Regions from separate parts of the Rhizobium viscosum genome, predicted to be linked through region 1. Evidence: predicted binding sites of a transcription regulator. Region 1 holds the regulator's gene; each other region holds the start of a gene.

Region 1 (7,251 bases):
AGCCGCACGGCCCATGCTGCCGTCTTCGAGATAGACATCGACTTCGACGGTGGGGTTACCACGGCTATCGAGAATCTCGCGGGCGATGATATCGGTAATTGCAGTCATGGTTTTTTCCTGCTCGGTGGGTGGGTAAATCGTTTGAAACCGTCTTAATCGAAGGTGCGCAAATTACAATGCCGCAATTTTGCACGTTCGGGCAGCGCATCAGACGTGGCCTATAGCACAATCATGTCAGGGTTTTGAAGGGAACGTCAGTCGCCGGCCAGCATATCCCACCCATCGAAAGACGATAAACTGCTTATCCGGGCAGAATGTTGGCAAGCTGCCACCGTCGGCAGCAACCCACGGCTGAACATTTCCACAACAGCCCCAATTTTGGACGGCTTCCCGCCCTTTGATTTCAGCCTTCGGTAACTATCCCGACTTAATTTTTAACGCCTGGGCGAGACTCTCAAAAGTCAGTCGTTCCGGCCGCTCAGGCAATGTGGAACGGTTGGAACGAACAGCTGGGATTCTCTCCAAAAACAACCAGTACGGGATTTTATCGACTCTCTTGGCGGCATTTCAAATGAGGCACAGATGAAACTCAATATCGCACGCAGCCTTGCCATTTTCGGTGCCGTTGTCATCCTCGGACTGGTCACCTCCATCGGCTTGCAGAATTACGCATTCAACATGCTTCGTGTGAACGGCCTGATGTATAAACAGATCATCTATGGCAAAGATCTCGTCGCCGATATTCTCCCACCGCCGCTCTATGTCATCGAACCCTATATGCTCGCGCTCGAAGCCGTCGAGCAGCCGGCTACGGCAACGGCCAATATCGAACGCATTCGAACGGTTCTGAAGTCGGCTTATGAGGACCGCCGCAAATATTGGTCCGAAACGCCGCTCAGCGCCGATCTCAAACGCAAGCTTCTCGATGACGTTCTCGTCAAGGGCGACGCCTTCTGGCAAGTCATGGATGAGGAGGCGGTCCCTGCGATCCTCAAGGGCGACAAGGCCGCCGTCGAACCGGCGCTCCTCGAGCTTGCGACGAATTTTCATGTTCACGAAAAGGCCGTGAACGAACTCGTGGCGATGGCGAACGCCTTCCAAGCGGATGCCGAAAAACAGGCAGCAGAACAGACGGAACTGCTCTCCGCCGTCACGCTATCGGCCGCGGCACTTTCATTCGTGCTCATCGTTGCCGGGCTCTACATGTTCCGTCGGCGCGCGATCGTGCCGCTATCGGCGATGCGCGACTACATGGCCGTCCTCGCGAGCGGCGACTATTCCCGCGAAGTTCCCTATGTCAGACGATCCGACGAAATCGGAGAAATGGCGCGCGCAGTCACGGTCTTTCGCGAATCGGCAGAAGAACGGAACGCCATACGCGCGCATCAGGACGAGGAACGGCAGACACAGATGCGCCGCGATGCCGAACTCGACGCATCGAAGAGCGCGGAGAATGCCACGCGCCAGGGCGTCATCGAAAGCCTGAGTGCCGGCTTGGAGCGTCTTTCACGCGGCGACCTGACCGTGCGTCTCGACGAGCAGTTCGCCAACACTTATGAGAAGCTTCGTGAGACCTTCAATACAAGCATCATCATTCTTTCCGATGCCATGAAAGACATTTATGCCGCCACGAATACGGTCGGCGACAGTTCGCGCGAAATCGCGCTCAGCACCAATGATCTGGCACAGCGCACCGAGAGTCAGGCTACTTCACTCGAACAGGCGGCTTCGGCGCTGGATCAGATCACGGTCACGGTGAAAAACTCCTCGGAGCGGGCCCAGGAAGCCAATGCGATGATGTCGGCCACGAAGGAAAGTGCAACGCATTCCGCCAAGATCGTTTCCGAAGCGGTTACCGCTATGGAAAAGATCGAGGAATCTGCTGTCAGGATCGGCGATATCATCAACGCCATCGATGAAATCGCGTTTCAGACCAATCTTTTGGCGCTCAATGCGGGTGTCGAAGCAGCACGTGCCGGAGACGCCGGGAAGGGTTTTGCCGTCGTCGCCCAGGAAGTCCGCGAGCTCGCCGGCCGGTCCGCCAATCTCGCCAAAGAAATCAAGCTTCTCGTCGAGACGTCGTCGCGACAGGTTTCCGCAGGCGTGGCACTTGTCAACCGTACCGGCGAGGCACTCGGCGATATCGACCGCCAGGTGCTGCAGGTGACGGCGCTGATCGAAGCGATCGTGCGCTCGTCTTCGGAACAGTCGGTCGCGCTCGTCGAGGTCAATGCTGCCGTCAACCGTATGGATCAGGTGACACAGCAGAATGCGGCGATGGCCGAGGAGACGAATGCCGCCTGCCGAGAGCTCGGCAATGAAGCGTCCCATCTCGGGCGCCTGCTCTCCCGCTTCGCGCTTGAGGAAAGAACCCCGTCCCGCGCGGCAGCCTGATGCTGCCTGTCGTTCACGCGGCTTTGGCGACCGCGTCGAAGGCGAGAAGCTTCTCCAGAAGCCGCGGCATGTCCTTGAGATAGACCATGTTCGGTCCGTCGCAGGGCGCGTTGTCCGGATCCTGATGGGTTTCGATGAAGACACCAGCGACGCCGACAGCGACGGCCGCACGGGCCAGCGTCTCCACGAACTGCCGCTCGCCGCCGGAGGTTTCCCCCTGCCCGCCAGGCTGCTGGACTGAATGCGTGGCGTCGAAAATGACGGGGGCACCCGTTGCTGCCATGATCGGCAGGGAACGCATGTCGGAGACCAGCGTATTGTAACCGAAGGACGCACCACGCTCGCAGAGCAGAATGTTCGGATTGCCGCTCTGGTTCAGCTTGCCGAGCACATTCTTCATGTCCCAAGGCGCCAGGAACTGGCCCTTCTTGACGTTGATGACGCGGCCGGTCTTGGCAGCCGCGACCAGGAGATCCGTCTGGCGAGACAGAAAGGCTGGTATCTGCAGGATATCGACGACCTTACCCACTTCGGCGCATTGTTCTTCGTTGTGGATGTCGGTCAGAACCGGAATGCCGAGTTCTTTCTTGAGATCGGCGAAAACTTCCAGCCCCTTTTCAAGGCCGACACCGCGTTTGCTCGACAAGGAAGAACGGTTCGCCTTATCGAAAGAGGTCTTGTAGACGAGCCCGATGCCGAGCTTGGCGCAGAGTTCCTTCAATGTGCCGGCAACCATGAACGCATGGTCACGGCTTTCCATTTCGCAAGCGCCGGCAATCAGCGACAGGCGTGAAGCATTGGAGAAAGTGACCTTGCCGACGCCTTCGCCGACCGTCACCACGGAGTTGGTAGTAGAGCTCATGATGTTTCCTCAAAGGCGAAGAGCACGCCCTGGCCGGGCGCAGGCTTCACCAGAATACGGTTGCCCTTGCGTGTATAGGTCACCCCGTTAGCAGCCAAATGCGCTTCTGTCACGGCCAGATCGCCGACAGCAAAGCGGATCGCCCGACCGCGCAGACCACGATCGGTATCCGACGTGGCAAGATCGAAATAAGCCTCCAGCCCTTCCGGGGTCATCAGGCTGATCTTTGCGTTTCCGGTGGACACATCCAACCCGAAACTCGTGACATCAGCAGAAGCGGCTTTTGCCATCGAGCAAACGAACTCGCCGAAAGCTGTCGGCTCGGGGGCCGCGAGCACGATCTCTGCAATGCCTGTGACACCATTGGCATGGGCCTCCAGCGTATTCCGGTTGGCAGGGAGAGGATTGATGCGCTCGACAGCGAAGAGAAAGAAATCCGGTGCCCGGAGGTCGCCAGCGAAGGCGAGCCGGAAGCCGGCAATATTCTCCGTGCCATCCGGCATTTTCACCGGGCGCTCGAACTGCAACACAGAACCGGCACTCACACTGTCTTTCACGAATCGAGCATGTTCGTGCTTTGCATCCGCCGTCGCGAAGGCAATCGCAGACAGTCCTTCGCTACCGCACCGGAAACGAAAAGCCTGATTGCGGGCGGTGAAGACATTGCCTTCGCGCGCTGTCTCCTCGCTCACTTCGACGCTCGCAACGCCTAGCGGCTCCAGATAGGTTTTGTCGGCGAAGAAAACGCAGGCATTTTCCGTCCCGAAGGGATGGCGGGCATCCGGCGCGACGGTGAAACCAAGTTTGCCCAGTCTTTCGCGGGCAAGGTCGATATCGGTAACCGGCAAAACGAGATGATCGATCGGAAGCGTGACTTGGCTCATTAGGTCCCCTCCAGCAGTCACAAGGAGATGTGCTTCAGCAGGCGTTGCGAGACAAGGCCGGGAAGGCTTGGGGCCGAGAAAAATAAAATTCTCATCAGAATGAACAGAAGTTTTACGAAAATTTAGCTACTTGCGGAACACATATGGAACATATAGTGTCCGTTCTGGATTTGTTTCAAGACTGGGGTTACACGCCATGCTCACGCGCAAACAACAGGAACTCCTTCTTTTCATTCACGAAAGGATGAAGGAGTCAGGCGTTCCGCCGTCTTTCGACGAGATGAAGGATGCGCTGGATCTGGCCTCGAAATCCGGCATTCATCGGCTGATCACGGCGCTCGAAGAACGCGGCTTCATTCGCCGGCTTCCGAACCGGGCACGTGCGCTCGAAGTCATCAAACTGCCGGAAGCTTATAGCCCGAGCCTGCAGCCACGGCGTGGCTTTTCGCCGAGCGTCATCGAAGGCAGCCTTGGCAAGCCCCAGCCAGTAGCACCTCCCGCCTCGGCAAAGCCAGCACCTGCTGCAGACAACGGCAATTCGGTTTCCGTTCCTGTCATGGGCCGCATTGCCGCCGGTGTGCCGATCTCGGCAATCCAGAACAATACGCATGACATTACCGTTCCCACCGATATGCTCGGCTCCGGCGAACATTATGCGCTCGAAGTTCGCGGCGACTCGATGATCGAAGCCGGCATCTTCGATGGCGATACCGTCATCATCCGCAATGGCAGCACGGCTAACCCGGGCGATATCGTCGTCGCGCTCGTGGATGACGAGGAAGCAACGCTCAAGCGCTTCCGCCGCAAGGGCGCATCGATTGCGCTCGAGGCAGCAAACCCTGCCTATGAAACACGTATCTTCCCGCCGGATCGCGTCAAGGTTCAGGGAAAACTCGTCGGCCTCATTCGCCGCTATCACTGACCGGTGACTGGCCTGCGTCTGTGAATGTATCACTGCGCCAGTCATAGGCGCGGTGGCGTATCCAGGGTCTCTGCAATGGACCGAATGAGGTTACGACATCGATTCCCTTAGCGGTGAATCGAAGTTCGACAGAACCTGTCTTGCGCAGCGTCTCGCCGGTAAAGAGCAGCGCGCCGGAACGGCAACGGTCGAAGTGCAATCGGACGGGTGTCACGACGATATCAGCCGTATCGCAGGCTGGTCCGAGATAGGCAGCATCGTCGATGACGATCAGCCTCTTTCCATTGCCGAGCAAGGTGGTGCACCAGGCGCCCTTCAGGCAGGAGAAGCGTGACGCCGGGTTGATGGCGACTGCCTGTCTCATTGTCTCTCTGGCTTCATTCTGCTGATCGGGTGACAGTCGCAGTCTTTTGCCATCAGCCGCAGTCAGCGCACTTGCAGCTTGGAGCATAACCGGCTTCTGATGCTCTTCGATGGCAAGTGCCCTTTGCCATTGTTGGAAGATGAAGGCGGGCGGCTTTTCACGGTTCGAAGCCATCACCTCTCCATCGATTATAGCGACCAGGCTGCCATCTTCGGAGATGGTGATGTCGGGTATCGCCTCTGACGGAAACAGTACAACAGCGATCGTCGAGACCGCGACAATCGCCGTTCCCATGTGCCGTAGCCGGGTCCTGAGGAGGGTCAGCAGCAGAAAGCCAAGGACGGCTGTTGGAAAATACCAGCCGGGCAAACGGCCCACATCTATATTACCGCCCCAAGTCGATACCGTCTTTGCGATGACGATTACGAGATCGAGCCCGAAGCCTGCCACCTGCCATGCCCAGCCGTCCAGGCCAAAGGGCATCAGCAACATGGCAATCATGCCGAATGGCATGACGACAAACGTAATGACAGGCATCGCCGCGAGATTTGCCGGCAAGCCATAGGCCGTCAGCCGGTGGAAATGCTCGATCGAAAACAGTGCCGTCGAAAAGCCACCGATCAGCGACGTCAGGAAAACGCCACCAAAGAAGCCACCGACCACGAAGAAGGGTTTCATGATCGGAAGTTTGGCGAAGGCATTCTCCCGCATCGGTCGCCCCTTCCAGAGGTCGTATCCGGCGACCAGGGCAAGTGTTGCGGCGAAAGACATCTGAAAGCTTGGTCCGAGCACTTCCGATGGCGAGACCGCGAGGATCACGAGAGCGGACAGGGCGACGTTTCTGAGACTGATCGACGGCCGATCGAAGAAGACGGCAACCAGCATGATCGCCATCATGATGAAGGCGCGTTCCGCGGAGACGGCAAAACCCGAGATCAGATAGTAAGCAGTTACCGCTGCGAGTGCGCCGGCAGCCGCAATCTTCTTGGTCGGCCACGCATGTGCAATGCCTGGGAACAGGCTGAGGATGACGCGCAGACCGACGAAGAAGATACCGGCGGAGAGCGCCATGTTGAGGCCGGAGATCGCGATGATGTGGGCAAGACCGGATTGGCGCAGCGCTTCTGTCGTCTCATCCGAAATCGCCCGTCTCTCGTCGGTGACAAGCGAAGCGGCAAAGGCTCCGGTGTCGCCGGGCAAGGTGGTGCGGATCCGATCGCCGATGCCGCTTCTCAGCCGGTAGAGCCACTCCAGGGCAGTCTCATGGACCGAACCGGCTCGCTCCGGCTGTTCTGCAGCCCTCTTCGGTGCTCCGTAGAAGAAGCCGTTGGCGCCAATGCCGTCAAAATAGGCGCTGAAGGCAAAGTCATTGAGGCGGGGAAGCGCCGGTCCTGCCGGAGGCGTGAGACGCGCCCTGCCCTCGATGACATCGCCGAGTTCGAACGGCTGGGTAGCCCCGCGGACCAGCACTGAGATGCGTTCGGGCGGACGCTTGATCGCAGGAGCATCCGTACCGGTGACGTCAAGAATATAACGCCAGCGCCCTTGGCCATCGCCTTCTCGGCGTTCGATCCGGCCGGTCACCGTTGTCGTTACGGCTGAATCGAGGATCAGGGTCTTTGTCCGCCATGTTTCGATCTGCGCCGAGAGCATTCCACCGGCAAAAAGAAGGAGAGCAAGCAGCGTCGCCCGCAGTTTCGTCCGGGCATAACCGCAGAGCGCAACGGCAGTAAGGAGCACAGCCAGGCAGAGGGCGAGCGAGACGGCCGAAAAGTCCGAGGCGGCCAGAAACCAGGTCGCGGCACCCGCGCCAAGGAAGACCGGC
Region 2 (7,251 bases), 330 kb from region 1:
CGCTCGATCAGCCCGTCACGCTCGAGCTGACGCAATGTCGTTGTCAACATGCGCTGGCTGATTCCGTCGATGCTCTTGCGCAATTCGGTAAAGCGCAAAGTGCGCTTTTCCAACAGGGCGATAACCAGCAGCGACCATTTATCGGCAATGCGATCCAGAATCTGGCGCACCTCGCATCCCATTGATGGACGTCGTAATCGCGGCCGGTGCTGCAGCAGTCACTCGGTGAGTTTGAAGTGCCTTCTTCCATGGGTTCGAACTTATGCCTTATGTCAGCCTTGGTTACAATAGGGAACCGAGGATCAATATGTAACCATTCTCGCTCTTCCCTGCTTCACGGACAAGGAAATCATGATGTCTACAAGTCCTCACCTGACAGCGGAGAGTGGAAGAATGAGCGCCGGTGCCGCCGGCATGCTCGCCGTGCTCTGCGGCGCAATCTTTCTCGAAGGCGTCGATGCGGCCATGCTCAATATCGCGCTTCCCTCGATCCGGGCCGAACTCGGTCTTTCGACCACCACGCTGAGCGCTGTGGTTTCGGCCTATGTGCTTGCCTATGCCGGGCTGATGCTGCTTGGCGGGCGCGTCGCCGACATGTACGGCAAGCGCAAGGTCTTCCTGACGGCGCTGACCGTTTTCCTGCTGTTCTCCGGCCTCGGCGGCTTTGCGACCGAGGGCTGGATGCTGCTGACGGCTCGCTTCGTGACGGGTGCAGCGGCCGCCTTCATGACGCCCGCCGGGCTTGCGCTTATCAATGGCAGCTTTCCCGTGGGACCGCAGCGCAACCGGGCGGTGCTGATCTATGCCGGCACGGCATCGGCCGGCTTCTCCCTCGGCCTCGTCATTGGCGGACTTCTGTCCGCCGTCGGCTGGCGGTGGGTGTTCTTCGCACCGGTCATCTTCTCCGCCATCCTGCTCGTTGCCGGTATGAAGCTGATCGTGGAAGACAGGCAAGAGACCGGCCCACGCCAGAGATTCGACATTGCCGGTGCGGTAACCCTGACCGGCGCCATGCTGCTTGCCGCCTATACGCTGACGCGGCTGGAACATGCGACCAGTGAACTAATCTGGACAATTGCGATAGCGGGCGCGAGCGCAGTGCTCTGGCTCGCCTTCATCCTCATCGAACGCTATTCACGGGCGCCGCTGGTGCGGCTCGGGATCTTCCGGTCTGCTTCCCTGGTGCGATCCAACCTCGGAGCGATGCTCTTCACCGGCGCCTTCTTCGGCTTCCAGTTCATCGTCTCGCTCTACCTGCAGGAACTGCTCGGCTGGTCCTCCTTCGAAACCAGCCTAGCCCTCATCGTCATCGGCATGGACGCCATTCTGGCGCCGCTGCTGACGCCCCTGCTTGTTGAGCGCTTCGGCAATGGACGCGTGGTGCTTGGCGGCTTTGCTTTTGCCGTCGCGGGCTACGCGTTCTTCCTTGGTATGGGGCTCGACTGGACCTATGCGGCAATGCTGCCGTCGACGATCCTGCTCGGCCTGGCCTTCTCGCTCGGCTACGGCCCGCTGACGATCATTGCGACTGAAGGTATTGCCGAAAACGAACAGGGACTGGCAAGCGGGCTGGTGAATACATCGTTCCAGTTCGGCGCAGCACTCGGTCTCTCCGCCGTCAGCGCCGTCGGCACACTTGCTCTCGGCGATGGAGACAGCCCGTCCGAACGCCTGGAAGCGCTGCGCGCCGCCTTGCTGGTACCGGTCGCAGCAACGGTGATCGGCATGGCCATCATGGGCTTTAGCAGAGGCCGCTGTGCGGATGCATCCTGCCGACTGCAGGCCAGCTGAAAAACAGGCGATCGGCGCACTGCCGGTCGCTCTCTTCGTTCAGACGAGTTCGACGTCCACGACACCAGGAGCTGCCCGCAAAGCGGCTGCGATTTCCGGCGTGATACGATACTTGTCAGAAAGCACCACTTCGACCTCGCGTTTGCCCTCCTCCTTGATGACGATGAAGGAGACGAGGCCGTCGCCCTTGGCGTTCAGATGTGCGGCAACGGCGCGTAGCGGGCCGGAGTCGCGCACATAGACGCGCAGCGCCTTCTGCATCTGCAGCGACTTTTCCTCCAGCGACTGGATGGTCTGCAGACGCAGGCTGACACCTTCCGGCCGCTCTTCGCCGATAGCGGTGATGACGAAGGATTTTCCGGGCTCCAGTATGTCACGATACTGGTTCAGCATTTCGGAGAAGAGCACGGCCTCGTATTGGCCGGAGGAATCCGAGAAGACGATGATACCCATCTTGTTGCCGGTGCGCGTCTTGCGCTCCTGCTTGGAAATGACCGTGCCTGCCAGTCGCCCGTTCGCGGCACCCTGCTTCACCGCGGTGGAGAAATCGGCGAAGGTCTGGACGCGCATCTTCTGGAGGATGTTGTTGTAGCTGTCGAGCGGATGGGCGGTCAGGTAGAAGCCGAGGACCTGGAATTCCTTGAGCAGCCGCTCGGAGGCAAGCCAGGGCGAGAATGGCGGCAGGGCGATCTTTTCTGGACCTGAGGACAGCGCGCCGCCAAAAATATCCGACTGGCCGCTGAGCTTGTTTTCCTGGGCGCGCTGCGCATAGCCGAGCACGCGGTCGAGACCGGCGGAAAGCTGGGCGCGATCCAAGTTGAAGCAATCGAAGGCGCCGGCATAGATCAGACTTTCCAGCACGCGGCGGTTCACCTGACGCGGATCGATGCGCAGGCAGAAATCCTCGATACTGGCAAAGGGCTTGTCGCCGCGCATCTCGACGATGTGATCGACAGCGGATTCGCCGACACCCTTCAGAGCCGCAAGCGCGTAATAGATCCTGTTCTCGCCAGTTTGGAAATGGCGGAAAGAGGTCTGGACTGAGGGCGCGATGACCTCGATGCCGAGACGCTTGGCATCCTGGCGGAAATCGTTGACCTTTTCGGTGTTGGACATATCGAGCGTCATCGAGGCGGCCAGAAACTCGACCGGATAATGCGCCTTCATATAGGCCGTCTGGTAGGAGACGATGGCGTAGGCGGCAGCATGCGACTTGTTGAAGCCGTAGTTTGCGAACTTTGCCAAGAGTTCGAAGATGTTGTCGGCCTGCGGCTTCGACACGCCGTTCTTGACCGCGCCAACGACGAAGCGCTCGCGCTGCTGGTCCATTTCCGCCTTGATCTTCTTGCCCATGGCGCGGCGCAGAAGATCGGCTTCGCCAAGCGAATAGCCCGACAGGACCTGGGCGATCTGCATTACCTGCTCCTGGTAGACGATAACGCCCTGCGTTTCCTTGAGCAGATGGTCGATCATCGGATGGATCGATTCCAGCTCCTCATCGCCATGCTTGCGGGCGTTGTAGGTCGGGATGTTTTCCATCGGACCCGGGCGATAGAGGGCGACCAGCGCGATGATGTCTTCGATGCAGTCCGGCTTCATGCCGATCAGCGCCTTGCGCATGCCGGCACTTTCAACCTGGAACACGCCGACCGTTTCGCCGCGTGAAAGCATCTCGTAGGTCTTTTTGTCGTCGAGCGGGATCTTCGGAAGATCGACCTCGATGCCGCGCTTCCTGCAGAAGTCGACGGCGACCTTGAGCACGGTCAGTGTCTTCAGGCCGAGGAAGTCGAACTTCACGAGACCGGCCTGCTCGACCCACTTCATGTTGAACTGGGTGACCGGCATGTCGGAGCGCGGATCGCGATACATCGGCACGAGCTTCGACAGCGGACGGTCGCCGATGACGATACCGGCGGCGTGGGTCGAGGCGTGGCGATAAAGGCCCTCGATCTTCTGAGCAATATCCAGAAGGCGGGCGACGACCGGCTCCTTGGCGGCCTCTTCCTGCAGCTTCGGCTCTTCCTCGATCGCCTTGGAAAGCGGTGTCGGGTTTGCCGGGTTGTTCGGTACCAGCTTGCAGATCTTGTCGACCTGACCGTAGGGCATTTCCAAGACGCGGCCGACGTCGCGCAGTGCGGCGCGCGCCTGCAGCGAACCAAAGGTGATGATCTGCGCCACCTGTTCGCGACCATATTTCTGCTGCACGTAACGGATCACCTCTTCGCGGCGATCCTGGCAGAAGTCGATATCGAAGTCCGGCATCGACACGCGTTCCGGATTAAGGAAGCGTTCGAAGAGCAGCGAGAAACGCAGCGGATCGACGTCGGTGATCGTCAGCGCATAGGCGACCAGCGAGCCTGCACCCGAGCCACGGCCCGGGCCGACGGGAATGTCATGCTGCTTGGCCCATTTGATGAAATCGGCAACGATCAGGAAGTAGCCGGGGAACTTCATGCGCTCGATGACGCTGAGTTCGAATTCCAGCCGCTCGCGGTAATCCTTCTCTTCGTAACCTGCCGACATTCCAAGCTCGGCAAGGCGCATGTCCAACCCTTCCTCCGCCTGTCGGCGAAGTTCGAGCGATTCTGCGCGTTCTGCTTCCTCGGGATCGTCGGTCGCGCCGGTGAAACGCGGCAGGATCGGCTTGCGGGTCTTCAGAATGAAAGAGCAGCGCCGTGCGATCTCGATGGTATTATCGAGCGCTTCAGGCAAATCGGCAAAGAGCTTTTCCATCTCCGCACGGCTCTTCAGATAATGATCCGGCGAGAGGCGGAAGCGGCTGTCATCGGAGACGATGGCATTGTGGGCGACCGCCATCAGCGCGTCGTGGGCATCGTAGTCGTCGCGCGTCGGGAAAAAGGCCTCGTTGGTCGCAACCAGCGGCAGATCGTGCTTGTAGGCAAGGCCGATGACCTTCTGCTCATGGCGCTTGTCATAGGTACCGTGGCGCTGCAACTCAACATAGAGCCGGTCGCCGAAGATGCGCTTCAGCGTCAGCAGCCGCGTCTCTGCCGGGGCGGCATGGCCGTCCTTGAGCGGCATGTCGATCGGGCCGGTCGCAGCACCTGTCAGGGCGATCAGCCCCTCCGTGCCGATCTCCTCCAGCCAGGAGGAACGGATATGGACGGTCGAGTTACCTTCGCCGCCGAGATAGGCGCGGCTGACAAGATCAACCAGCCGCTCATAACCCGCATCGGTAGCGGACAGAAGCACGATGGACGGCAGCTTGACCAGCGCCTGCTGACCGCCCCGCTTTTCTGTTTCGAGGCCGTCTTCCATATCGATCGACACCTGGCAGCCGATGATCGGCTGCAGACCGTCGTCCAGCGCCTTCTGGGAAAATTCCAGAGCGACGAAGAGATTGTTGGTATCGGTGATCGCAATGGCAGGCTGGCTGTCGCCCGCTGCCTTGTAGAGGATCTTCTTGAGCGGCAGCGCGCCTTCGAGCAGCGAATAGGCGGAGTGAACCCTCAGATGGACGAAACCCGGCTTTCCGCCGATCGCACTCTGTTCCGCATCCGCCATGATATGCCCTTCCAACCACCTCAATGAAGAGCGCGCATTGTCGGCATTGAAGGCGATTCTGTCCAGAAAAAGTCCCGCTTCGGGATCGCATGGCTGCCATGCGATCCCTGAATTCTTACATTGCTATGACGATCAGCGAGAAGCTGGCAATGAACATTGCGATGGAGGTGAATGCTGCGATATCACGGATCATGTCAGTCATTTGGCTCTCCTTTGCTCTTATGTTTTTAATTTGTTCCATGTATGTTCCGTTGTCAACAGGTTTACCCCCCGCTTCTGCGGGACATGGTTAACATCGGAGCAGTGGGACGATGGACACGCAGGAACTCAACGGCTTCATTGTCGAAGCCAAATCGCAGACATATGTTGCCGGCGCCCAGGCGCAGCCCTCCTACCGGATCGGTGCCCATGACCTCGGCTACAAGCGCGGCATCTGGCGCTATCTCGACAGCTATTTCGGCGGTACGGATTTTGCCGGTCAGGAAGTGGTGTGGCTGGAGGAAAAGCCGGTCTGGGCGATGAATTATTTCGGGCGGATCATCGAGCCCGGGATCATCGACGGAACTGTCGCCGGCACGATCATTAGCGCCGCGCTGTCACAGCTCTACAAGCAGGGCCGCTTCCTCGGCGGCATGGTCTTCGATCATTCGCTGGGGCGCTATGTCGATACGAGCGAAGGCGACTGCACGCATTTCCGTGGTCACGAATTCATTCTCGTAGATGGTCAAAAAGCCTATGAGCTCGATTATCGCGGCGGGCTGATTATCCCCTGATAATCAGAAATCCACGACCTTGCCGTCGGAGATCGTTACGCGCCGGTCCATGCGCCGGGCAAGCTCGTGATTGTGCGTGGCGATCAGCGCGGCAAGGCCGGACTGGCGCACCAGGGCCTCCAGAGCGTCGAAGACGTAGCTGGCGGTTTCCGGGTCGAGATTGCCGGTCGGCTCGTCGGCCAGAAGCAGGCTCGGTGCATTGGCAACGGCGCGCGCGATCGCCACACGCTGCTGCTCGCCGCCGGAAAGCTCGCCCGGGCGATGCGCACCGCGGTGGCCGATGCGCATGTAATCCAGAAGCATCTTTGCCCGCTCGCTCGCTTCCTTCCACGAGAGGCCGGCGATAAGTTGCGGCATCATGATGTTCTCCTGCGCCGAGAACTCCGGCAACAGGTGATGGAACTGATACACAAAGCCGATCTCGCCGCGACGGATCGCCGTGCGCTTGTCATCGGAAAGGCCATCACAGGGGCGGCCGTTGACCGTTACCTCGCCGCCATCGGGATGTTCCAGCAAGCCCGCCACATGCAAAAGCGTCGATTTGCCTGTGCCTGAAGGTGCAACCAGCGCCACCATTTCACCGCTCGTCAGCGAGAAATCCGCCCCCTTGAGGATGGTCAGCAGCGTTTCGCCCTGCCCGTAATGGCGCTCGACGCCCGAAAGCTTGAGAACGACGTTGCGTTTCATGAATGCGGCATTCCTTGGATTTGGCCTTGGATCATGCATGACCTTGGGTCCCGGCCTATTCGTAACGGAGGGCCTGGACGGGGTCGAGGCGGGAGGCGCGCCAGGCGGGGAAGATCGTCGCGATGAAGGAGAGTGTCAGTGCCATGATCACGACAGAAACCGTTTCGCTCAGATCCATTTCCGCCGGCAGCTGGCTGAGGAAATAGAGCTGCGGATCGAAGAGCACCGTGCCTGACACCCAGGAGAAGAACTGACGGATGGACTCGATGTTGATGCAGACGAACACGCCGAGCAGCACGCCGGCGATCGTGCCGACAATGCCGATCGCAGCCCCCGTCATGAAGAAGATGCGCATGATGGCGCCTGAACTTGCGCCCATGGTGCGCAGGATCGCGATATCGCTGCCCTTGTCCTTCACCAGCATGATGAGACCGGAGATGATGTTGAGCGCAGCGACGAGCACGATCAGCGTCAG
Region 3 (7,251 bases), 1.4 Mb from region 1:
GCGCGACATCGCCGGTATCGAGGCCCTTGTCCATCTTCATGACCATCATGCCGGTCTTGGCATCGCCGGCCATGATCGCCCGCTGGATGGGCGCAGCACCGCGCCAGCGCGGCAGCAGCGAGGCATGACCATTATAGCAGCCGTAACGCGTGCCGGTGAGGATAGCCTCGGGCAACAGCAGGCCATAGGCAACGACGACGCCGACATCGGCATCCAAGGCACGGAAGCGCTCACGCTCTTCCGGATCTTTAAAATTGACCGGCGTGAAGACGGGCAGGCCGAGCAGCTCGGCCGCCTGATGCACCGGCGACTTCTGGAGATCGAGCCCGCGCCGTCCGCCCGGCCGCGGAGGCTGGGTATAGACGGCAACGATCTGATGGCCGGCTTCGACGAGCAGACGCAGCGTCGGGACGGAAAAGTCGGGCGTTCCCATGAAAACGATACGAAGAGACATTCTATCTCGCCAATTGAGGATCAACCGTCTTCAAACGGGTTTACGGGCTCACCATCAAGCCCGTTCGAAAGCTTTCGTATGTTGCTGCTGTCGGCCCTCTCAGAGCGCCTTCGACTTTGCAGCCTTGGTGAACTTCTTGATCACCATTTCGCGCTTCAACCGCGAAATATGATCGATGAAGAGCACACCGTTCAAGTGATCGATCTCGTGCTGGAGGCACGTCGCCAAAAGGCCATCAGCCTCGACGCTCTGTTCCTTGCCTTCGCGGTCCAGATACTTGACCGTGACATTCGCAGGGCGTTCCACTTCCGCATAATAGTCGGGAATGGAAAGGCAGCCTTCCTCATAGACGGAACGTTCGTCCGAGGAGCTGACGATCTCCGGATTGATGAAGACGAGCGGCTGCTTTTCCTCGCCTTCTTTCGACAGATCGATGACGAGCATGCGGCGCGGAACACCGATCTGGATCGCGGCAAGGCCGATGCCCGGCGCATCATACATGGTTTCCAACATGTCGTCGGAAAGGCGCTGGAGATCGGCGTCGACCCGCTCGATCGGCTTGGAAACCTGACGGAGAACGGGATCGGGAAGAATGATGAGTGGCTTGATGGTCATGGCGTTCCCATAACCCATCTTTTCAAACTAGGGAATTATCCGCCGGGCAGGGATTGCGGTTTTTTGCAGCGCCTGCCCGGATTTTGCCTGGATTATTCAGGCCGCGCGGCGGCCAGTACCGGCAACCTGTCGACCTTCAACGCGAGCGCGGAAACGCTGCAGCAGTTCGATGAGGTTTTCGACCTCGTCCTTCAGCCTGCGGGTTTCGGCCGACGTACGCTCGACCATGCCGGAATTCTGCTGGGTGATCGTATCCATATTGCGGATCGCGACGCTGACCTCATTGACGCCGGTCGCCTGATCGCGGGCGGCAGCCGCAATATCGGCAACGAACCTGTTGATGATGTCGATACGGCTGATCATGTCGCTCAGCGCCTCACCGGTGCTGCTGACGATGTTGACGCCCTCATTCACCTGTGTCGAGCTTTCGGAGATCAGGTTCTTGATCGCCTTGGCGGCATCGGCCGTGCGCTGGGCAAGCTGACGGACTTCCTGTGCGACGACCGCAAAGCCTTTACCCGCATCACCGGCACGCGCAGCTTCGACGCCGGCATTCAGCGCCAGCAGGTTGGTCTGGAAAGCGATCTCATCGATGACACCGATGATCTTGGCGATTTCAGTGGAGGACTTCTCGATACCCGCCATGGCCGAAACGGCGCTGGTGACGAGTTCGCCGGAATTCTTGGCCTTCTCCTGCGTTTCGCGCACTGCGCCGGACGCTTTTTCGGCATTGGCGGCGGTCTGGCTGACGCTGACGGAGAGCTGCTGCAGCGCAGCCGAGCTTTCCTCGACGCCGGCTGCCTGCTGCGCCGTACGCAAGGCGAGGTCGTCCGTCGCCTTGGACATTACATCGGCACCTTCGAGAATGTGGCTGGACGTCGTGCGGATGGAGGTGAAGGAATCACGGAGCGCGCTGACAGCCCTGTTATAATCCTCTGCCATCTCACGAAAATTACCGGGCAGATCCGAGGGAAGCGTTGCTTCGAGGTCGCCGCGCGACAGGGCTTCGAGGCCACGGCGCAGATGATCCAGTGCCAGTGCCTGATCGGCTTCGGCCCGGGCGCGGTCTTCTTCCAGCGCGTGGCGCTTTTCCTCCAGCGCTTCCAGATAGACGGAGATGGAATAATCCATGTCGAGCATCGCCGCCTTGATCACGGCGGTCAGCTTTTCGGCGAGCGCCTTTCCCTGCTGGCGGGCAAAGAGCGATGGCCACTGCTTTTCCATCAGGCCACGGACGAGCTCCGACATGACAAGCGCATAACCGCCGATATACCAGCGCGGCTCCAGGCCGATGCGGGCATGGGTGCGGCCGACGGCGGTGACACCATTCACGTAACTCTCGTCGAAATTGCCGCTCGAAAGATTGCCCCAATGCTCCTGCTGGCGCTTCTTGGCGTGGCCCATATGGGCCTTGTTGGAGAAGAAGCCTGCTACCGCCGGCGTCTTTGCAAGCTTGCCATAGAACTTGTCGAGCGCGCCGCCGAGCAGTTCCGAGATCGCCGGCCGCAATTCCCGCAGGTTCCTGCGCGCCTCATCGTCAAGCTCAATGAAGTCAAGGCGCTGCCTGAGGGCATTGTCGGTCTGGTGGGAAGTCATGGGGGATCTCTATCTGGCGCGAATGCGGAGGGAAATTGCAGCGCCAGATTTGGCGAATATGGTTTAGCAATCGTTAAGTGCGCGGCCGATTTTTCTTCTGCTACAGCAAATTAGCGTCGTTCGCATTGGTGATACGGCGTGGATTGTTCACGTTTTGATCTGGATATTGCCGCTTATTTTGTTATGGTGCAGCATGACCATGACATCCGACTCACTCACCATTTCCTTGCCGATGCTGAGCCCCGGCGTGCTTGCACTTGCCGGCGGTGCGCTCGCCGTTCTCATCCTCGTGACAATCGTGTTTGCCTTGCGCAATGCCGGCATCCGTCGCGATGAAGCGGAAGAGGCCAGTCTTCGCGCCGCCGAAAGCGAGGCGCGCATGGCGGAGCTTCTGAAAATACAGGCGGAGATGCAGGGACGCATCTCGACCATGACGGAGGTCTTCGGCGCACGCCAGGCCGAGCTCAATCATGCAATCAACCAGCGGCTCGACGGCATGTCGCAGCGTATGAGCTCGACGCTGACCGAGCAGACGAAATCAACGCATGACAACCTGCAGAAGCTGCAGGAGCGCCTGGCGGTGATCGATGTTGCCCAGAACAATATCCAAACGCTCGCCAAGGATGTCGTCGGGCTGCAGGCCATTCTTTCCAACAAGCAGACGCGTGGGGCTTTCGGCCAGTCGCGTATGGAAACGATCGTCGCCGATGGCCTGCCGATGGGCGCTTACGCCTTCCAGCAGACGCTTTCCAACGGCTCGCGACCGGACTGCACGATCAGAATGCCGAATGGGGCACCGCCGCTCGTCATCGACGCCAAATTTCCGCTTGAGGCGTGGAACGCGATCCGCGATGCGGGCGGCGCGGACGCTGGTAAGCTTGCCAGCCAGCAGTTTCGCCGGGACATGGAAGTTCATATCAAGGATATTTCCGAGAAATATCTGATCCAGGGCGAGACGCAGGACACGGCTTTCCTCTTCGTTCCCTCGGAATCGATCTTCGCGGAAATCCATGAGAATTTTGAAGCGATCGTGCAGAAGGCTCACCGTGCGCGCGTCGTTATCGTCTCGCCTTCGCTCTTGATGCTGTCGATCCAGGTCATTCAGGCCGTGCTGAAAGACCAGCGCATGCGGGCGCAGGCGCATGTCATCCAGGGAGAAGTCGCTCTCCTCATGGACGATCTCGGCCGGCTCGACGAGCGCGTACGCAAGCTGCAGGGACATTTTTCCCAGACACAGCGCGACGTGGACCAGATTATTACCTCGGCAGACAAGCTCACCAAGCGTGGCGCGAAGATCGAGGCGCTGGAGTTCGAGGCAAGCGGCGACAGCAAGCCGGCTCGCGAGAGCGAGCCAGCAGCGAAATCCGTCGAAAGCCGAACTGGACTGCTCAAGCTCAGGGTGGTTGACGAGGAGTGATCGCTTCGGCAGTGTCGCGGCCCGAAGCAAGGGACGGACATGCCATGATCACAGTTTTCGGCTCCATCAATATGGACCTTATTGCCACCACCGAGCGCCTGCCGAAGCCCGGCGAAACAGTTGCCGGCAACAGCTTCGCAACGGCTGCCGGCGGCAAAGGCGCCAATCAGGCGCTCGCTGCCCGGCGAGCAGGCCGCTATGTCCATATGGCGGGTGCTGTCGGCAGGGATGCCTTTGCCGAGGGCGCCCTTGAATTGCTCGACAGCGCGGGTACCGACCTTTCACTCGTCAACCGTGTCGAGGGGCCGACCGGCACGGCCCTCATTCTTGTCGGCGGCGACGGCGAGAACATGATCGCCGTCATTCCCGGCGCGAACGGCAAGGTGAGCGACGACAATGCCGAGGCTGCCGTCAACGCTATGAACGAGGGCGATATACTCATGCTGCAGCTCGAAATTCCAGTCGAGGCGGTCGAACGTGCCCTTGCTGCCTCTCGCGCCAAGGGCATTACCAGCATTCTCAATCTTGCTCCGCTTATTCCGGATGCGCCGCGCCTCGGCCGGCTGGCCGACATCGTCATTGCTAATGAAACCGAGTTCGAGCGGCTGGCGGGACAGGAAAACATGACTGCCGGCGACCGTGAGGCGGCGTTGGAGCGGCTGCATGCAGAGACCGGTCAGACGCTGATCGTTACGCTTGGCGGCGATGGCGTCATCGCGATCCGGGATGGCCAGATTTCCCGCGCGCAGGGGCTTGTCATCGAACCTGTAGATACCGTCGGCGCCGGTGATACGTTCTGCGGCTATTTCGCAGCAAGCCTTGATGAGGGGCTGGATTTCGACTCGGCGCTGCGCCGCGCAGCGGTCGCCGGCTCGCTTGCCTGCCTGAAGCCGGGGGCTCAGCCCTCCATTCCGCTGGCAGCCGAAGTCGCAGACAGAATATAGTCCAGTCCAGCCGCGAACTGGTTATGAAACACGGCCCCCAGTTTTGGGGTGGTGTGCAGGATTTGCTGCCGAGACATATAGAATTTCATTCAAATTTAAGAGGTTTCTGGCGATCCTTCGGGCGATCACCGCCTCGCTCATCGTCGAGGCGGTCACCCCCAATGGCAGCTCCATGATAGAGCGTGCCTTACCCGCTGCGCCGGAGAATGGCCCTTCGGTGCGTCCTTGCCCCGAGGAACCTATGTTCATTTTCAGAATGAAATCGCTTGCGGCGAAGCTCATCGTCATTACCGGTGCCGCCATTGCACTGGTGCTTGTCGTTTCGAACCTCTTCCTCATCGACCAGACCCGTAACCGCGTCCAGACCCTGACGCTGGATCAGGCCAACTCGGAAGCCAAATCGATCGCCAATGAGATTGCAGTCAATGTCGGGGAGCTCGCGAGCGCTGCCCGCACCATGTCGGGCGTCGTCGGACGCGGGCATGAAGGCAAGATCCTCGACCGCAAGGGCATCATCAGCATTTTGAAGGCCAATCTCGAACAGAACGCTTTCGCCTTCGGCAGCTGGTTCTGCGAGCAGCTTGGCGCCTTCGACGGCAAGACCACGGAAATCGCCAACAACAACGACGAAGGCACGAACAAAGTCGGCGCCTTCACGCCCTACTGGTCGAAGAACAGGACCGGCGACATCCAGTTCTCGACCTTTGACAACGATTATACCGCCGAATGGTGGAAGCTTGCTGCCAACAGCGGCAAGGGCGCGATCACTGCGCCCTACCTCGCCGAAGGCACTGACGTTCCGACCCTGCTGACGTCCATTGCCTATCCGGTTATGTCCGGAGGCAAGATGATCGGCGTGGAAGGCGTCGATATTTCGCTGAAGTCGCTCACCGACAAGGTGCAGGCGCTGCGCCCCTTCGGCTCTGGTCGCGTGACGCTGATCGCCCAGAACGGCAACTGGATCGTCGCTCCGAGCCCCGACCTGATGTCCAAGCCCTATGGCGACAACCCTGGCTCGGCTGACGTGAAGGCTGCGCTTTCGTCCATGAAGGTCGGCCTCGTCAAGAATCTCAGCTTCGATGGGCTCGATCCGTTCGACCGCGTCGTCTATCCCTTCGCAGTGCCCGGCCTGAATGCCAACTGGGTCGTGCTGGTCGACGTTCCGCACATGGCGATGAATGCGCCTGTTCAGGACCAGACCTTCATGATGATCGTCAACGGCATCATTGTGCTCGGTGCCGTGCTGCTCGCCCTCTACTTCGCCGTCCGCTCGTTTGTTCAGCGCCCGCTCGCAGGCCTGGTTTCCAGCGTCAAGGCACTGAGCGACGGAAAATACGACGAAACGGTCGCCGGCCAGAACCGCGCCGACGAAATCGGCTCGGTCGCCAAGGCTCTTGAAGGCTTCCGCTTCACGCTTGCCGATACGCAGCGTCTTGAAGCCGAGGCCGACAATCAGCGCCTTGCTGCCGAAACCGAACGCGGCCGCTCGGAATCGGAGCGCCAACAATCGGTCAGCCTGCAACGTCACATCGTCTCGATCGTCGGTGCAGGCCTTTCCGAACTGTCGCAAGGCAATCTCGGCCATCGCATTACAGAGGAATTCCCCGGCGAATACGGCAAGCTGAAGCAGGACTTCAATGCCGCTCTGGCAAGCCTGGAGGAGACCATCAATACGATGAGCCTCAGCGTCGTCAATATCGGCTCCGGTACGGGCGAAATCAGCAATAGCGCATCCGACCTTGCCAAGCGTACCGAGCAGCAGGCGGCAAGCCTGGAAGAGACGGCAGCAGCGCTCAACGAGCTGACCGCCCAGGTCAATTCCAGCGCCGAGAACGCCCGTACGGCAGCTGACAACGTCAATCTCGCCTGCGAGGACGCCGAGAAATCAGGTGAAGTGGTGCAGAAGGCGATTGCCTCCATGCACGGTATCGAACAGTCCTCAACGGAAGTTTCGCGCATCATCGGCGTTATCGACGAGATCGCTTTCCAGACAAATCTTCTGGCTCTGAACGCCGGTGTCGAAGCGGCCCGCGCCGGTGAAGCAGGCAAGGGCTTTGCTGTCGTCGCACAGGAAGTCCGGGAACTCGCTCAGCGTTCGGCAAATGCCGCCAAGGAGATCAAGACGCTCATCAACACCTCGGCCGTCCAGGTCAAGGAAGGCGTCGATCTCGTTGGCCGAGCGGGCGAGACGCTGCACAAGATCGCCGAGCAGGTGATGGGCATCA
Region 4 (7,251 bases), on a different contig from region 1:
TGCGCTTGCCGCAGCTTTCGGTCTCTCGCAGCTTTTGGTGGCCGTGCCCGTCGCCTACGAGGCCGTGCGCTGGGCCGGTTGCTTCTATCTGCTTTATCTCGCCTACAAGACGATCCGCTCCGAAAGCACGACCTTTGCGCCGGCCTCGACCCTGAGGCGGCTGTCGGGACGGCGCATCTTCTTTGCCGGTCTTGCGACCAATCTGCTCAATCCGAAAATGGCGCTCTTCGTCATCGCGCTCTTTCCACAATTCGTGCATGCCGAGGGCGGTTCGATCGGCGTGCAGATGCTGGTGCTCGCCAGCGTGCTGAACGGCATCGGCCTTGTCGTCAACGGCGCAGTCATCCTGCTCGGCAGTCAGATCCGCTCGCGTCTCGGCTCGATGCGCCGCTTCCCGAAGCTGCCGCAATATATGCTGGCTGGCGTATTCACCGGCCTCGCCTGCCGCCTCGCATGGCAGACGAGAAACTGACCGCGGCAGGGCGTGCCGAAAACAAAACCGGCTGCGAAATCCCTGATCTCGCAGCCGGTCCAAATTCGACCTGTGTCAGACGAATGCTCAGCCTGCGAGTGCCGCCGCTACAGCCTCAAGCGCCTCGTCAGCCTTGGCGCCATCGGGGCCGCCGGCCTGCGCCATGTCGGGACGGCCGCCGCCGCCCTTGCCGCCGAGAGCGGCAGAAGCGACACGCACCAGATCGACAGCGCTGAAACGGCTGACGAGATCGGGCGTCACTGCCACGACAGCACTTGCCTTGCCATCATCGGATACGCCGATCAGCGTCACGACGCCGGAGCCGATGCTGGCCTTGCCGTCATCGGCAAGCCCCTTGAGATCCTTCGGGTCGACACCGGCCACGGCCTTGCCGAGGAACTTGACGCCGGCGACGTCGCGCACCGTATCGGCAGAACCGCCCTGCCCGCCGCCCATGGCGAGCTTGCGCTTGGCGTCCGCCAGTTCTTTTTCGAGTTTGCGGCGCTCGTCCATCAGTGCCTCGACACGGGCAAGAACTTCCGACGGCTGCACCTTCAGCGAGGCAGCGAGCGTCTTCACGCGATCATCCTGTTCGGCGAGATATTCGCGCGCCGATTCACCGGTGACCGCTTCGATACGGCGAACGCCCGCACCGACGGCACTTTCGCCGAGGATGCGCACGAGGCCGATCTGGCCGGTCGCCGACACATGCGTGCCGCCGCAGAGCTCGACTGAGTAAGGCCTGTTGGCTTTGGCGCCATGCAGACCCGTGCCCATCGAAACGACACGCACTTCATCGCCGTATTTCTCCCCGAAGAGCGCCATGGCGCCCTCCTCGATCGCATCGTCGACGCTCATCAGCCGGGTGGTGACCGGAGCATTCTGCAACACGATCTGATTGGCCATCTCTTCGACGACCTTGAGTTCTTCTGCCGTCATCGGCTTCGGATGCGAGACGTCGAAACGCAGGCGCTCGGGTGCGACCAGCGAACCCTTCTGAGCCACATGGGTGCCGAGCACTTCGCGTAGTGCCTCATGCAGCAGGTGGGTAGCCGAGTGATTGGCGCGCAGGCGCGAGCGGCGGGCGTGATCGACCGTCAGCGCGACAGGCTCGCCGGTCTTGACTACGCCTTCGATCACGGTGCCCAGATGCACGAACAGACCTTCGCCCTTCTTCTGCGTATCCGAAATCTCGATCTTGCCGTGGTCGGAAGAGATCACGCCGGTATCGCCCATCTGACCGCCGGACTCGCCGTAGAAGGGCGTCTGGTTGACGACGATCTGCACCTTGTCGCCGGTCTTGGCTTCATTCGTGACGGCACCGTCCTTGACGATCGCTTGCACGACGCCTTCGGCCGTCTCGGTGTCGTAACCGAGGAACTCGGTCGCGCCGTGCTTTTCCTTGAGCTCGAACCAGACGGTTTCCGTGGCCTTCTCGCCGGAGCCGGCCCAATGCGAGCGGGCCTCCGCCTTCTGGCGCTCCATCGCGTCGGTAAAGCCGGAAATGTCGACGCCGATTTCGCGGGCGCGCAACGCGTCTTGCGTCAGGTCGAGCGGGAAGCCATAGGTGTCGTAGAGCTTGAAGGCGGTCTCGCCATCCAGCATGTCGCCCTTGGAAAGGTAGGTGGTCGCGTCTGACAGAAGCGACAGGCCGCGCTCCAGCGTCTTGCGGAAGCGGTTTTCCTCGAGCTTCAGCGTTTCGGAAATCAGCGCCTCGGCGCGCACCAGTTCCGGATAGGCGCGGCCCATCTCCTGCACCAGCGTCGGTAGCAGCTTGTACATCAGCGGTTCCTTGGCGCCGAGCAACTGGGCGTGGCGCATGGCGCGGCGCATGATACGGCGCAGCACATAGCCACGACCTTCATTCGACGGCAGCACGCCATCGGCGATCAGGAAGGCCGAAGAACGCAAGTGGTCGGCAATGACGCGGTGGCTGGCGCTGCCCTCTGCCTTGGCACCCATCGTATCCTCGATGGTGCCGATCAGCGTGCGGAAGAGGTCCGTGTCGAACACGCTCTGCACGCCCTGCAGAACGGCAGCCATGCGCTCCAGGCCCATGCCGGTATCGATCGACGGGCGCGGCAATGGGTTGCGAACGCCGGGCTCGGTCTGCTCGAACTGCATGAAGACGAGGTTCCAGAATTCCAGGAACCGGTCGCCATCTTCTTCCGGCGACCCCGGAGGACCGCCCCAGATATTCTCGCCCTGGTCGATGAAGATTTCCGAACACGGACCGCAGGGGCCGGTATCTCCCATCTGCCAGAAATTGTCAGAGGTCGGAATGCGGATGATCTTGTCGTCGGAGAAACCGGCGATCTTCTTCCAGAGCGACGCTGCTTCCTCGTCCTCGGAATAGACGGTGACCAGCAGCCGGTTCTTCGGCAGGTCGAAGCCCTCCGTGACCAGCTTCCAGGCAAGCTCGATCGCATTCTCCTTGAAATAATCGCCGAAGGAGAAGTTGCCGAGCATTTCGAAGAAGGTCAGGTGGCGTGCAGTATAGCCGACATTGTCGAGGTCGTTATGCTTGCCGCCGGCGCGCACGCATTTCTGCGAGGTCGTCGCCGTCGAATAGGGACGCTTTTCGAGACCGGTGAAGACATTCTTGAACTGCACCATGCCGGCATTGGTGAACATCAGCGTCGGGTCATTGCGCGGCACGAGCGGGCTCGATGGAACGATCTCGTGGCCGTTCTTCTTGAAGTAGTCGAGGAAGGTCGACCGGATATCGTTTACACCGCTCATTTCATGCCCTTCGATGCTGCCAGCAGGCAGGTAAAATTAAATCCATCGGCTTTTATCGTTCGACCTTGCCACTGTCCAGCAACAAACAAAACCGGCCGCATTCTCGTGAGGGAATGCGGCCGGTTCGAATTCGTTACGTGCTAGGCTGGATTACATGTCGCCATCGCCAGCATCATCGCCGGCATCCGGGCCGCCATTTTGCAGGAAGCGGTCGGCGATCAGGCCGGCATTCTGTCGCAGCGCCGTTTCGATCTCGCGGGCGAGATCCGGGTTGTCGCGCAGGAAGATCTTGGCATTTTCGCGGCCCTGGCCGAGACGCTGGCTGTTGTAGGAGAACCAGGCGCCCGACTTCTCGACTATGCCGGCCTTGACGCCGAGGTCGATCAGTTCACCAGTCTTGGATACGCCCTCGCCATACATGATGTCGAATTCGACCTGCTTGAAGGGAGGCGCCATCTTGTTCTTGACGACCTTGACGCGCGTCTGGTTGCCGATCACCTCTTCGCGCTCCTTGACCTGGCCGATACGGCGGATGTCGAGGCGGACGGAGGCATAGAACTTCAGTGCGTTACCGCCTGTCGTCGTTTCCGGCGAACCGAACATGACGCCGATCTTCATGCGGATCTGGTTGATGAAGATCACCATCGTATTCGACTTGGAGATCGAAGCCGTCAGCTTGCGCAGCGCCTGGCTCATCAGGCGGGCCTGCATGCCCGGCAGGTTGTCGCCCATTTCGCCTTCGATTTCGGCGCGCGGCGTCAGCGCTGCCACGGAGTCGACGACGAGAACGTCGATCGCGCCGGAGCGCACCAGCGTATCGGTGATTTCGAGCGCCTGTTCGCCGGTGTCGGGCTGCGAGATCAGGAGGTTCTGCAGGTCGACGCCGAGCTTGCGGGCATAGACCGGATCGAGTGCATGTTCGGCATCGACGAAGGCGCAGATGCCGCCCTTCTTCTGCGCTTCGGCAATCGTCTGCAGCGCGAGCGTCGTCTTACCAGAGCTTTCCGGACCGTAGATCTCGATGATACGACCCTTCGGCAGACCGCCAATGCCGAGGGCGATATCGAGGCTGAGCGAACCTGTGGAAACCGTTTCGATCTCGACGATGTTCTCGTTCGAGCCGAGTTTCATGATCGAGCCCTTGCCGAACGACCGCTCGATCTGTGAGAGTGCCGCTTCGAGCGCCTTGCTTTTGTCCACCGATTTGTCCTCTACGAGCCGCAATGAATTCTGAGACATTCGATCCACCTTTAGGTTATTGACGCTGCTCTAGCAATGTCGCCGCTGATGCGAAGTTTGTACCCTATTTGTTCTTATTTCGCAATGGGGTTGCAAATAATTGAAAGAAAAAGGTAAAACGGCCTGTGTTCTATTTTTGTTTTATCGATGCAAAGCAACGGCTTAGTGTCCCGCAGGCGCTGAATCCCGCCGCTTTGCGCCGCATTCGATTCGCTTCCGGGGTGCAGAAATGAGCGGCAAGATTCTTGTTCTCGGCGGCGCCCATATCGATCGCCGCGGCCGCATTTCCGGCGAGACGGCCCCTGGCGCCAGCAATCCAGGAACCTGGTTTGAGGAACCGGGCGGCGGCGGCTTCAATGCGGCCCGCAATCTCGCCCGTCTCGGCTTCGACGTGACGATGATTTCGCCGCGCGGCGGTGATCCTATCGGCGAGATGGTGAGCGAGGCGGCCGATTTTGCAGGGATCAACGACCGTCCCTTCGTCTTCCTCGATCGCAAGACGCCAAGCTATACGGCCATCATCGAGAAGGACGGCAATCTGGTCATCGCACTGGCCGACATGGAGCTCTACCGCTTCTTCGTGCCGCGGCGGCTGTCGATCCGCTGGGTGCGCGATGCCTTCGCCGCCACCGATTTCATCCTCTTCGACGCCAACCTGCCGGAGGAAACGGCTGCCGCGATCGTCGCAAGGGCCAAGGCACTCGGCAAGCCGGTCGCGGCAATTGCCATTTCACCGGCCAAGGTCGTGCGCCTCCTGCCCTGCCTTGAGGGTATCGACTATCTCTTCATGAATGAGGCCGAGGCTGCAGCCCTCACCGGCAGGCGGCCGGACGACGCTGCCGGCTGGCCGTCGCTGCTCGGTGACATCGGCGTCGGCGGCGCGGTTGTCACCCGCGGCCAGCGCGAACTTGTCGCCTTCAAGGACGGTCGTGCACTTCTCCTGCAGCCGCCGATCTCTGACGATGTCGCCGATGTCACTGGTGCGGGAGATTCGCTTGCGGCAGGCACACTGTCTGCCTTGATGCGCGGCCATCCGCTCGAAGAAGCGATCCGCCATGGTGCTGCGGCAGCAGCCCTCACCGTCCAGTCGCGGCATGCGGTGAATGAAAATCTCTCGCCGGATCTTCTTCGCGACATGCTTTCGCTTGTCCCGGCGGCAAGAATTCTGCAATGAAGCGGCAACATCGATAAACGGATACGGATCATGACCAAACCCTTCTCGTCCCTGCTGCCGATCTCCTATTCGAAGGAAGTGGCCGCCGCCAAGCAGCGCGGCGCCCCGATCGTGGCGCTCGAATCGACCATCATCACCCATGGCATGCCCTATCCCGGCAATATCGAGATGGCGCGCAGCGTCGAATCGATCATCCGCGATCAGGGCGCGGTTCCTGCCACCATCGCCGTTATCCATGGCACGCTGCATATCGGCCTCGAACCCGCTGAGCTGGAGCAGCTCGCCAAGGCGAAGGACGTGATGAAGGTATCGCGCGCCGATATCGCCTTCTCGATCGCCGAGCGCCGCACTGGCGCGACGACGGTTGCTGCAACAATGATTGCGGCGGCCCGCGCTGGCATCAAGGTTTTTGCAACCGGCGGCATCGGCGGTGTGCATCGCGGCGCTGAAGAGACCTTCGATATCTCCGCCGACCTCGAAGAACTCGCCCGCACCGGCGTCATCGTCGTCTGCGCCGGCGCCAAGGCGATCCTCGACATTCCGAAGACGCTGGAAGTGCTGGAGACCCGCGGCGTGCCCGTCGTCACCTATGAAAGCGATGAATTCCCGGCCTTCTGGTCGCGCTCGTCAGGCATCCGCAGCCCGCTGACACTGAACAGCCCGGCGGCGATCGCCAATTTCCAGACCACGCGCGAACAGCTCGGCATTGACGGCGGCATGCTGATTGCCAACCCGGTACCGGAAGCCGACGAGATCGCTCGCGAGGAAATGGAAATCTACATCGAGCGTGCGCTCGACAGCGCCGAGCGCGACGAGATCACTGGCAAGGCGGTAACACCTTACCTGCTGAGCACGATCTTCGACCTGACCGATGGTCAGAGCCTGAAGACGAATATTGCGCTGGTGGAGAATAATGCGCGGCTTGCGGCAGAGATTGCCGTGGCGCTGGGTGAATAAGTAAGAATGGGGCGGGCTGGTTCCGCCCCTTAAACGCGTTGTGTCGCGGGTCGCTGCCCTGCCGATAAGCGGTGCTTGTGAGACACCCCCCCTCTGGCCTGCCGGCCATCTCCCCCACAAGGGTGGAGACTGGCTGGGAGCGCGGGCTTCCCCAAACCAATTGACGTTGAAACTGTGCGACGTCAGTGAGGCGCGAAGGTCAAGCCACAAGCCGATCTCCACCCTTGTGGGGGAGATGGCCGGCAGGCCAGAGGGGGGTGGCCACACGGCACGCCCTCTCCGATTGCCTAAATCGGGGCGACCCCGCCGACACTAGCTATCCAGCGTCTCTTTCACCACCACAGCTAGCTGCTTCAGCGAGAATGGCTTCGGCAGGAAGCCAAACTTCGCTTCCGGCGGCAGGTTGCGGGCGAACGCATCCTCTGCGTAACCGGACACGAAGATGAACTTCAGATCCGGATAGTTCTTGCGCAGCTCACGCAGCAGCGATGGCCCGTCCATTTCAGGCATCACGACGTCGGAGACGACGATATCCACCTTGCCTTCGAGCTCCTCCATGATCTCGAGGGCCTCGACGCCGGAGCCCGCCTCATGGACCGTATAGCCGCGCGTCTCGAGCATGCGCTTGCCGCCGCGCCGCACTGCTTCTTCGTCCTCGACGAGCAGG

Evidence for each region. The regulator LexA, encoded in region 1, represses DNA repair genes until DNA is damaged. The targets are predictions, from matches to a motif close to TGTTCNNNNTGTGTTCNG.
Region 2: a site for LexA is predicted at 5,550-5,567, ahead of H4W29_RS02115 (DUF5680 domain-containing protein). Genes of this name have one in related genera too.
Region 3: a site for LexA is predicted at 2,810-2,827, ahead of H4W29_RS07375 (DNA recombination protein RmuC). Genes of this name have one in related genera too.
Region 4: a site for LexA is predicted at 4,580-4,597, ahead of recA (recombinase RecA). Genes of this name have one in related genera too.

What each region holds. Positions count from the first base shown of each region.
Region 1 is NZ_JADBEC010000001.1:77,097-84,347, forward strand. Features, by position in the region: gene eno (phosphopyruvate hydratase) at 1-108, opposite strand, end outside; gene H4W29_RS00370 (methyl-accepting chemotaxis protein) at 583-2,394, shown strand; gene kdsA (3-deoxy-8-phosphooctulonate synthase) at 2,408-3,256, opposite strand; gene H4W29_RS00380 (VOC family protein) at 3,253-4,140, opposite strand; gene lexA (transcriptional repressor LexA) at 4,337-5,062, shown strand; gene H4W29_RS00390 (ComEC/Rec2 family competence protein) at 5,043-7,251, opposite strand, start outside.
Region 2 is NZ_JADBEC010000001.1:402,868-410,118, forward strand. Features, by position in the region: gene H4W29_RS02100 (winged helix-turn-helix transcriptional regulator) at 1-182, opposite strand, end outside; gene H4W29_RS02105 (MFS transporter) at 394-1,791, shown strand; gene dnaE (DNA polymerase III subunit alpha) at 1,831-5,316, opposite strand; gene H4W29_RS02115 (DUF5680 domain-containing protein) at 5,628-6,089, shown strand; gene H4W29_RS02120 (ABC transporter ATP-binding protein) at 6,093-6,776, opposite strand; gene H4W29_RS02125 (lipoprotein-releasing ABC transporter permease subunit) at 6,832-7,251, opposite strand, start outside.
Region 3 is NZ_JADBEC010000001.1:1,463,442-1,470,692, forward strand. Features, by position in the region: gene fmt (methionyl-tRNA formyltransferase) at 1-454, opposite strand, end outside; gene def (peptide deformylase) at 554-1,069, opposite strand; gene H4W29_RS07370 (globin-coupled sensor protein) at 1,166-2,665, opposite strand; gene H4W29_RS07375 (DNA recombination protein RmuC) at 2,859-4,082, shown strand; gene H4W29_RS07380 (ribokinase) at 4,127-5,026, shown strand; gene H4W29_RS07385 (methyl-accepting chemotaxis protein) at 5,268-7,251, shown strand, end outside.
Region 4 is NZ_JADBEC010000003.1:242,475-249,725, reverse strand. Features, by position in the region: gene H4W29_RS33240 (LysE family translocator) at 1-472, shown strand, start outside; gene alaS (alanine--tRNA ligase) at 560-3,214, opposite strand; gene recA (recombinase RecA) at 3,365-4,453, opposite strand; gene H4W29_RS33225 (carbohydrate kinase family protein) at 4,683-5,627, shown strand; gene H4W29_RS33220 (pseudouridine-5'-phosphate glycosidase) at 5,658-6,584, shown strand; gene cckA (cell cycle histidine kinase CckA) at 6,897-7,251, opposite strand, start outside.